One region of the Paenibacillus macerans genome, then DNA from elsewhere that is predicted to be linked to it. Evidence: riboswitches for the same ligand, from Rfam matches in the RefSeq annotation. Region 1 holds a riboswitch; each other region holds the start of a gene.

Region 1 (3,275 bases):
GAAAAATGTTGACTACCCTGTTCAGAAACTTCCTGATTTCCGTTTTCATTCTCGCAGTAATCGGGGGCAGCATGCCCGTCGTATCGGTTTCTTCCGAAACGTCCCGCGTTGCGGCTGCTGCGCTGCAGCCCGGCGACAAGGAAGCAAAAGCTCAAGCCGCCCGGGCGGACGCCAAACCGAAGCCGGCCGATTTAAGCGAGCTTCGGCGCAAATATTCCGAAACGTTCAAATTTCGCGGACCTGAGGTCAAGCAAGTGGCGCTGACGTTTGACGACGGGCCGGATCCGAGATTTACACCGCAAATTTTAAACATTTTACAGAAGGAAGGTGTGAAGGCGACCTTTTTTATTGTCGGCAACCGGGCCAAAAAATTCCCTGCCCTGGTAAAACGGATACGCCGGGAAGGCCACCTGATCGGCAATCACTCCTTTGGCCACCCGAATTTCGGAAAACGGTCGCTCAAGCAATTTCAAACGGAAATTTTGCGTACGGAAAAAATCATTCAGCAAACCGCCGGGTACCGGCCCAAGCTGATCCGTCCTCCTTACGGCGAAATCCGGGAGCCGCAAATTAAATGGGCAAAGCAAAACGGCTACACCATCGTCAACTGGAACGTGGATTCGCTGGATTGGAAAGGGCTGAACAAATCCAAGGTCGAAAACAACGTGCTCGGCGCCATAGAGCCCGGTTCGATCGTTCTTTTTCATGCCGGCGGCGGAGTAGGATCCAATTTAAACGGTACGATCCAAGCTTTGCCGGACATTATCCAAACGCTGCGGGACAAAGGTTACCAGTTTGTCGATTTGGCCGAATTGCTAAATACGGCGAAGTATAGATAAAAAAGAAAAGCGCGAGCATCAGACCCAATGGTCTAGCGCTCGCACTTTCTTTACTGGATCTACATATAAGCAAACGAATTTACTTCAACACGTACAGGGTGACATCCTGAAACCCGAACGATTCGACGGATTTGACGCTGCCGGGAATGAAGATGTCGATGCGGTTGCCTTTGATCGCGCCCCCCTGATCGCTGGCCGTGGCCACAAACGCCTGCTTCGGCAAGCCATCATGATTATATCCGGTGACCAGTACCTTCGTTCCCATCGGAATCACGTCCGGGTCGACGGCGATCGTGCCCAGCTTTAACGGGTTTCCGAAATAATCGACCGCGCCCCATTTTCCGTTTTCGTCGGCGGCCGCCGAGTATGCCGATGCTTTCACCTGAATCGTATGGGAATAATTAAACGTTTTGCCCCAGGCTTCGACGACTTTGTCCGATGGCAATACGGTCGGCCCCGACACCGCGTCGGCTTTCATCGTCTTTGCCGCGGGAGCCTGGTTCGATTCCGGCGCCGCTGCTTTCGCTTCGGGAGCCTCCATTTCCGGAATCATCAACTTCAGCCCCTCGTATATATTGCCGGGATCAATCCCCTGATTGGCGTTCATCAATTGCTCCAAGCCGACTCCGTACTTTTTGGCCAACAGATAGAAGGTATCTCCTTCTTCCGTCGTATGTACCGCATCCGCGTGCACAGGTACCGTCTGTAAAACCGCCGCCAAACTTGCGGCTACCAACGTTGTTTTTGCAATCTTCGAGAATAAGAGATTTTTCATGCTGTTCTTCCTCCTTTTATACGCCTGCGGAGTTAGTTGTCGGATTCGGGAAAAAGGATTATCCCCGGCGCCCAATGCGAGCGCTTCACCCCAAGAAAACCGGTCACGTTTCGTTTAACGTTCCGTTATTCGCTGAATCATCCCCCGCACCTGCCGAGGCAGGTTTTGGCTATCTAAATATATCACAATTTTGTAACCAATTGGACAGGAAATAGTATCCAAAACGCGCAAACCCGCATTCTGCCGCTATTATTTATTTATGGAATCATGTAAAAAAAGTAACAACTCATCATGTTGTAACGTACAAACAAGCTTCTAGCCAATCTTGAGGAAAGGGAAGGCCGGTGGGGTGGTCGGCAGATTAACATCCGCTGTCCGGACGGCTTTGCACGATTATCCCGTTTGATCAGGAAGCAGAGAAGAAGATGTGTTGTTCGGGAGAAGCAGATATGCTTGGGAAAAGCAGATATGTTCGAGATCAATAAATCTGTTCATAGATCATTAGCCAGGTTCGGGAAAAGAAGGTTTAGGAGAAGTGAAGTGAAGCAGACCTGACGGGAGAATGGGGCAAGACAACGGAAAAAAAGAAAAAACCGTGATCTTGCTGCAGTCTGAATCCGTTTGTGCAATGTCCGTAGCGTTCAATCATTTCTATCAGGCTGCAGCCGCAAGGGACTGATTCGGTTGGCGTGCGATCAGCCGGCGGTAAGGAATCGCCGGAATTGCCACACACATGCGCAGCAACTTCTGCCGCAGCGTTTCTTCCGCTCCGGGCAGTCCTCCGGACAGGCGCAGCCGGCGGCGTATGGTGTATTCGTTCAGGTACGCCTGCAGATGCTTCAGTCCCAAGGCTCCATACGTACCCTTCAGCGATTCCCACGCCTCTCTCACCACTCTCCGCAAGGGCGCATATAGCCGAAAGGCCTGAGAGAACAACTGCACCGCCGATGTACGGACATCCACATGCCCGCCAATAAACACGGTTAGATCGCGACGGTTTGCCCTCTTTTCGCCTCCCCGCTTATGCGGCACCAGGCGGATTTTGACCTGCTCCGGCTCGCCCGACTCCGTGACCGTGCATCCCGCTACGACCGCCGAGGCGTACGGATGCGAAAGCTGACACCGGGACGGATTACGCCCATACTGATCGCTGTTCACCTTCACGTCTCCGGAGAGCAGCTCCCGGGCATCGAACTCCCCCACGGCATGACGTATTTTGTGCAGCATCGACCAGGCGGTTTTGTAGGTGACCCGGATCACCTTGCTCAGCCGCAGCGCCGAGATGCCGCCCGGGAGCAGGAATAAATCCAGGGCCTCGAACCACTTGAGCAAGGGCAGATGCGTTCCTTCAAAAATCGTGCCGACCAAAGGAGATGTTTGATGCTTGCACTTTCCGCACTCGAACAAAGGGATATGCCGGGAAGACAGACGGCTGCACCGGGTGTAAGCGCAGCGCGGGCAGACGAAGCCGCTTGGCCACTTCATCGCGATCAGCGCCTCCATGCAGTCCTGCTCGCTGTTAAAACGGCTGCTGAATGGTTGAAGTTCCGTTTCCGTATTGACTTCCATATTCGCTCGCCCCCGAATCAAGAATACACGAACATAAATTCCATTTATTTCATTATACCAAACACGTGTTCTCTTATCAAGCCAAAAATCTC
Region 2 (3,275 bases), on a different contig from region 1:
TCCGTCGCGATGAATGGCCACGATGCTGCAGCCGAAACGGGCGCGCGGGTTAATGTCGCCCAGGTTTTTCCGGTCAAGGCAAGCGGGAACGTTCATTTCCACGATGCTGTATTCCTTGGACAATTCGATGTAATCCAGCAGATTTGGAGTCACGAGCTGATGCGCCACGCGGACGCCCATATCCCGTTCCGGAAAAATAACCCGGTCCACGCCAAGCTTTTGCAGCGCGCGGCCGTGCAAGACGGAGAGCGCCTTGGCGACCACGGTTTTGATCCCCAAGTCCTTGAGCAAAATCGCCGCCAAAATACTCATCTGAATATCGTTACCGATCGCGACGATCCCGCAGTCGAAGTTGCGGACGCCCAGCGATTTCAGCACTTCCTCGTCCGTGGCGTCCGCCACGACGGCATGCGTCAGCTGGTCGCTCAATTCGTTTACCACCTCTTCGTCCCGGTCGATCCCGAGCACCTCATACCCGAGGTCCATCAACTCCAGAGCCAGGCTGGAGCCGAACCGGCCCAGTCCGATGACTACAAACTGCTGCATTTTCATGTTTAATCTCAAGTCCCCTTATCTTATCCTATAATCATTTTGCCTTCCGGATGGCGGTACAATTCCTTGCCTTTCTTCGGTCCAAGCGCATAAGCTAGCGTAAGCGGCCCGAGTCTTCCGGCGAACATCGTAAAGCTGATGAGGATTTTGCCGATTACCGTTAGTTTCCCGGTAAGCCCCATCGTAAGCCCGACGGTGCCGAACGCGGAGGTCGTCTCGAACAGAATGCTCAGGAAGCTGGCGTCCTCGGTCGTGGACAGCACCATGGCGACGGCCACCACAAGAAATAAAGCGAGCATCGTGATGGTGACCGCTTTGAAAATACGTTCCTGGGCCATCCGGTAGCGGAACAGGACGAGGTCCGACTGTCCGCGGATCATGGAGATGACCGCGCCGACGAGAATGGTGAAGGTCGTCGTTTTGATCCCGCCGCCGGTCGAGCTGGGCGAAGCCCCGATAAACATCAGGATGATCATAAAAAATTGCGAAGCCTGCCGCAGCTCGCCGATATCGACCGTGTTGGCCCCGGCCGTCCGCGGCGTCACCGACTGGAACAGCGCGGCCCAAAATTTCCCGCCCCAGCCGAGCGGGGCTAGCGTCCGCGGATTGGTGAATTCGAATATAAATATGACCAGGGCCCCGACCACGATCAGCGCCGACGTCATCGACAGCACCACCTTGGAATGCAGCGACAGCTTGCGGCGGCGCCGGAAATCAATGATGTCCGACAGCACGATAAACCCGATGCCCCCGGACACGATGAGAAACATCGCCACGAAGTTGACGAGCGGATCGGCCACGTACAACGTCAAGCTCCGGTATTCGCCAAACAGGTCAAACCCGGCGTTGTTGAACATGGATACCGCGTGAAAAACGCCGAAGTACAGCGCCCGGCCCAGCGGCATGTCAAACGCCCAGCGAATCGCGAACAGCAGCGCCGCGCAGGATTCAATGACCAGCGAATACAGCAGCACCTTGCGGATCAGCCGGACGATCCCCTCCATCGTGTTCTGGTTCATCGCCTCCTGCAGGATCAGCCGGTCCTTCAGCGAGATTTTCCGTTTCAACACGAGCGAAAACAAGGTGGCCATGGTCATGAACCCAAGTCCGCCGACCTGAATCAGCAGCATGATTACGATTTGGCCAAACGTGGAAAAATAGGTCCCGGTGTCGACGACGACCAGTCCCGTTACGCATGTCGCCGAAGTCGCCGTAAACAGCGCGTCGACGAACGGCAGCGTCTCCCCGGCCGCACTGGAAATCGGCAGCATCAGCAGCAGCGATCCCAGCAAAATGATGAGCGCAAAACCCAACACCAAAATTTGCGGCGGGGAAAAGCTGATTTTTTTGAAAGACAATTCATTCACCCCATTGTTGTCGTGAAAAAAGAACAAAAGAAAAAAGCACTGGAAATCCAATGCCTTTCGGTGTTTGGTTCCTGTTGCAGGAGGCCTACGAGGTTAGCTGACGGATTCGGGCATGCACAGTTGCCCTAATCGCCCGACCAAGGCAGCCATACCGGCTGCCGCCACAATCGCGCGAAATTCACCCCAAAAAAATCGGTTCCCCCGTTTTCGAAATCGAAATTAGGCCTTAATATTTTTTCAATTGTTTTCATTCCGTTTTCGTCAAATGGATTATAATCCTTATTGGCTTCCACTACAAAGGTTCATTTTGATTAAAAACAGTGAAAAAGGGCTGGAAACGGCAAATCCCCGATCTTCTTGCCGTCCAATCTGAGCCATGCTAGGGTATAACGGGATTATTGCATCTTTTCATCATTTTTGCCTTCAACTGGCGTTGGAAATTCCACTATGTTATCTTTACTGTGATGTACTTCGCGCAAAATCATACTTGAGAACAAAAAATTTTAAAGGAGTTTTGTAATGTTTTCACCTATGAAACCGTCCAGCCGCAGGCTGAAGACAAAAACGCTTTGGCTGATGGCCCTGATCGGGTTGGTCATTTTCTTCATCGTCCAGATTTTTCCGACAACCGCTTCCGACACGCTGCAGATGGAACAGTCGGATGACGTCATCGCCAAATCGCAGGCCAGAACGAAAGCTATCGAATTTGCAAAGTCGGTGCTGAACATCGAGTTGGCCGGTCATCCCGAAAAAGCGCTCGTTACCTATGAATCGCGCTCCGATCTGTACGGTTATTTAACGAAGGCGGATTTGCTCGCCCCTTTCCTGAAGACGTATGACAAGCAATTTCCGTACGACGTATTTCGCGTCCGTTTCAACGAACCAAACGATGTGTTTAGCGCTTTGACCGTCGACGTTCACATGACCACCGGCAAAGTGGTCGGGTTCGAGGAAATCGTTTCCTCGAGCAATGCGAAAAAGCAGATGATGCTGGACTACGGTACCGAAACGCCAGACTCGCTGCGCACCTGGGAGGGCGATTTGACGCTGGAGGAGAAGGAGCGGCTGGCCGCGCCTTATCTGGCCGCGTTCGGCTTTGACCCAGCCCGCCTTGAGCGCGTGTCGGGCGAGGGCGATGTCGGTCTGCTCTATCGCATCAAGGGGGATGAGCTCGGGGAGTCGCAAGCGACGATCGATATCCGCTACGAATACGGCGCCGTATCGTCATTCGAAAGCTACTTCTCCGTTCCTGAGTCGCATGCCGATTACGTCGCCGGGCAGACGCGGCTGGCCAACTGGCTTACCTTTGCCGGATACGCCCTGTTCACATTTGTGCTCGGCATCCTGGCCATCGTA
Region 3 (3,275 bases), 3.7 Mb from region 1:
CTTCCGGCACCTTCTTCAGGGCATCGGGATCTCCTGCATACTGGGCGCATTCGGGCTGGGCGTGTTCCTGCTGTTCGGAACGGTCTCCTGGATCTGGACCGGAATGCTGGCGCTGATCCTCCAGCAAACCTATCCTCTCTGTCGCAGCGCTTTTAAAATTTGGCAGGTCACCTCGCAATATCGCCTCTGGCAGACAAAAACCGAGAAAAGTTAAAATTTTTTCATCTCTCTGAAACCTTTACGGCACAAGGCCTCCGCGACTTTGCGAAGGCCTTGTGTCAGGTTTTCCCCTCTTAGTCTCGCGAATTAACCATTGCCAAATGATCCCTGTCTTTGTTAAAATAACAGCAACACAATTTCAGTAACAGTTTTGTAATTATTTTTGTCATCTTTGGCAGGAAAATAGCAAGTTACGTCGAATAAGTCTTATCAGGTGAGAAATCAAAGCCGAATTCCCTGCGCCGGGGAAACGGGGGAACCACTTTGGGTGAATTGATCTCGTAAGCGAGGGATCATAGGGAACCTTCAACCGAATCCTTAAGCTAACCTCGTAGGCATTGGAAGGAGCATAATTCTTGAAAAAGCGTTTGACCGTAACAGCAGTAAGTTTTGCATTGCTTTTCACGATCGGAACCGGCAGCGTTTTCGCGGATTCCAAACTGGACAGCGCCATTGAAGAAGGCCTCGGATCTCCTTACTCCGCAGGCGGAACAACAACGTCCGGTTTTGATTGCTCCGGATTTACGATGTATGTATTTAACAAGCTCGGCATCGATCTTCCTCATCAATCGGGCTCCCAATTTGAGATGGGAACAAGCGTTTCCAAGGATGAATTAATCGCAGGCGATCTGGTGTTCTTCAACACTTCCGGCGATGGCATATCTCATGTTGGTATTTATGTCGGCGACGGCAAATTTGCGCATGCCTCTTCTTCCAAAGGAGTTGTCATCAGCAAACTGAGCGAAAGTTACTACGAGAAGCGGTATGTTGGAGCTAAGCGCATTATGAGCTCCGAGAAATTTGAAGCTGTGACAGCCGAACAGTAGTCGCAATCCATAACGAATTCGACAAACCCGCAGGGATGATTGGGATACCACGTCTCCTGCGGGTTTTTCCTGTCTACGGATGATCCCCCTTAGGAATCAATACCCAGATCACTCCGCTCCTCACACAGGCCAAAAGCATCCTTTTTGCCGGGAAACTTGCCAATGTTGGCCCACTTTGGTAAAATGACCAACAGAAATAGTAACAACTTTGTAATTTTTGTTGTGACGTCGTTTTTGGGTGCATACTACATGAAACTGCCGAATTCCCCGCACCCGGGAAACGGGGGAACCACATCAGTCAGGGTGAATTGATCCCGCTTCAAAGGGATCATAGGGAGCCTTCAACCGAATCCTTAAGCTAACCTCGCAGGCCTTGGAAGGAGTTAGACATCTTGAGAAAGACTTTAGCAGCAGCGGTAACGAGTTTGGCTCTATGTTTCAGTCTGGGAACGGGAAGCGCCTTTGCGGACGAGCAGGAAACGTCGCTCTCCAACATCGTCAATTCCGTGTACGGCACGCCTTACAAATACGGCGGCACCAGTACGGCCGGATTTGATTGCTCCGGGTTTACGCGGTATGTGTTCGAACAAATGGGCGTTACGCTTCCTCGCGTATCCACGGCCCAATACAAGGTAGGAACTCCGGTATCAAAAAGCAAGCTGCAAGCCGGCGATCTTGTCTTCTTTAACACCCTGGGTGGCGGAAAAGTATCGCATGTGGGCGTCTACGTTGGCGACGGAGAATTTGCCCATGCCTCTTCATCCAAAGGAATCCGGATCGACAAATTGAGCAGCAGTTATTACCAGAACCGCTTCGTTGGCGCGAAGCGGGTGCTCAGCAAATACGGTTATTCCGTATACGCCGCGGAATCCTGAACCTCCGCCGGCGCTTAATTTCGCTCCGCATGACCTGTCAGCCGTAAGCTTATCTTCGGAATTGGCTTGCGGTTTTTTTCATCCCTATCTATATAACGAAGCGACACGCCAAAAGGTTACCGATTTTTTGTTGATTTCCATAAATCCACAGGTGTCCGAGAGACGGCAGAACCTTTACAAGTCAAGTAAATCCCGTTAGAGTGAGGGTAATAGGAATGCCGTTTTTAAAGGAGGATCCCAATGGATAAACCGATTGTTCAGTTTCGCATCGTTCCCATGGAAGAGAGCCACGGCGCAGAAATCTGCACCTGGCGGTACGATTCTCCCTATGATGTTTACAGCTGGCTTCCTTGGGAACAAATGAAAGCGCTCGATGTCGAATTCGGCAACCCGGCGATCAGAGCGGAGCAATACGTGTCCGTGCTGGACGAGAACGGAGAACTCGCCGGATTTGCCCAATATTTCCCGTTGGAAAGGGTTACGCGGCTCGGTATCGGTATGAAGCCGGAATTGTGCGGACAAGGGCTCGGCAAACGGTTTGTAACGGCGATCGTCGAGGAGGCGCTGCGGCGGAAACCGGGCCATGAGATCGATTTGGAAGTGCTGACGTGGAACACCCGGGCGATTCGCGCTTATCAAAAGGCCGGCTTCACCATCACGGACCTTTACGACAAAATGACCCCTGGCGGCATCTCCAAGCCTTTTTATTGCATGGTGTATCGAGGGTCTCACCCCTCATCCTAAAAATGCTCCCGATCCATTAGATCGGACTTGCTATGAAGTTTATTACAAACTTTACCGCAATCACGACGGAATTGTTCCTATTTTTGACACAAAGACTATGATCGAGCGGCATGTTCCGTTATAATGGAAAAGGTAGCTTACATAGGAGGGGCGATTGGAATGCAAAAGTGGATCATGAGCGGATTGTTCTTCGTGGCTTGCGCTATGGCCATCGTATTGATGTTCACCCTGCCGAGCCGGGAGCAGGCCGCCAAGGAAGCCAAACCGCAATTGCCTGAAATTACGATGAATGCGGCACAAGCCGAAGCCACCGTAAAAGCAAACTGCATCACCTGCCACGGCGATCAGTTGCAAGGGGGCGCGGGACCGAATCTGCAAAAGATCGGCGCAGAACTGACGGCAGACCAGCTTTACGGCATTATCACCAAAGGCAAAGGCGGAATGATGCCTTCCTTCAAGGATCGGCTCAAGGATGAAGAAATTGCCAACGTCGCGATGTGGCTCGCGGAGAAAAAATAACGGCAAAAATAACGGCACATGAAAAGCACGCCCGCCGGAAACTTGAGCGTTTCCGGCGGGCGTTTTTTGCCTAGCCTAATCCGCGGCGCGC

The links. Region 1 has a riboswitch for cyclic di-AMP ahead of DYE26_RS06500 (3D domain-containing protein). Riboswitches for the same ligand answer to the same signal wherever they lie in the genome.
Region 2: linked by a shared signal. The riboswitch ahead of DYE26_RS29845 (TrkH family potassium uptake protein) and the one ahead of DYE26_RS06500 (3D domain-containing protein) in region 1 are both predicted to bind cyclic di-AMP.
Region 3: linked by a shared signal. The riboswitch ahead of DYE26_RS22550 (C40 family peptidase) and the one ahead of DYE26_RS06500 (3D domain-containing protein) in region 1 are both predicted to bind cyclic di-AMP.

The regions. Positions count from the first base shown of each region.
Region 1 is NZ_UGSI01000001.1:1,411,558-1,414,832, forward strand. It holds gene DYE26_RS06495 (polysaccharide deacetylase family protein) at 9-839, shown strand; gene DYE26_RS06500 (3D domain-containing protein) at 919-1,614, opposite strand; cyclic di-AMP (ydaO/yuaA leader) riboswitch at 1,620-1,795, opposite strand; gene DYE26_RS06505 (transposase) at 2,269-3,183, opposite strand.
Region 2 is NZ_UGSI01000002.1:1,469,508-1,472,782, reverse strand. It holds gene DYE26_RS29850 (potassium channel family protein) at 1-552, opposite strand, end outside; gene DYE26_RS29845 (TrkH family potassium uptake protein) at 576-1,919, opposite strand; cyclic di-AMP (ydaO/yuaA leader) riboswitch at 1,986-2,155, opposite strand; gene DYE26_RS29840 (CPBP family intramembrane glutamic endopeptidase) at 2,439-3,275, shown strand, end outside.
Region 3 is NZ_UGSI01000001.1:5,063,742-5,067,016, forward strand. It holds gene DYE26_RS22540 (hypothetical protein) at 1-214, shown strand, start outside; cyclic di-AMP (ydaO/yuaA leader) riboswitch at 436-572, shown strand; gene DYE26_RS22545 (C40 family peptidase) at 576-1,046, shown strand; cyclic di-AMP (ydaO/yuaA leader) riboswitch at 1,293-1,434, shown strand; gene DYE26_RS22550 (C40 family peptidase) at 1,439-1,921, shown strand; gene DYE26_RS22555 (GNAT family N-acetyltransferase) at 2,162-2,665, shown strand; gene DYE26_RS22560 (c-type cytochrome) at 2,825-3,184, shown strand; gene DYE26_RS22565 (4a-hydroxytetrahydrobiopterin dehydratase) at 3,260-3,275, opposite strand, start outside.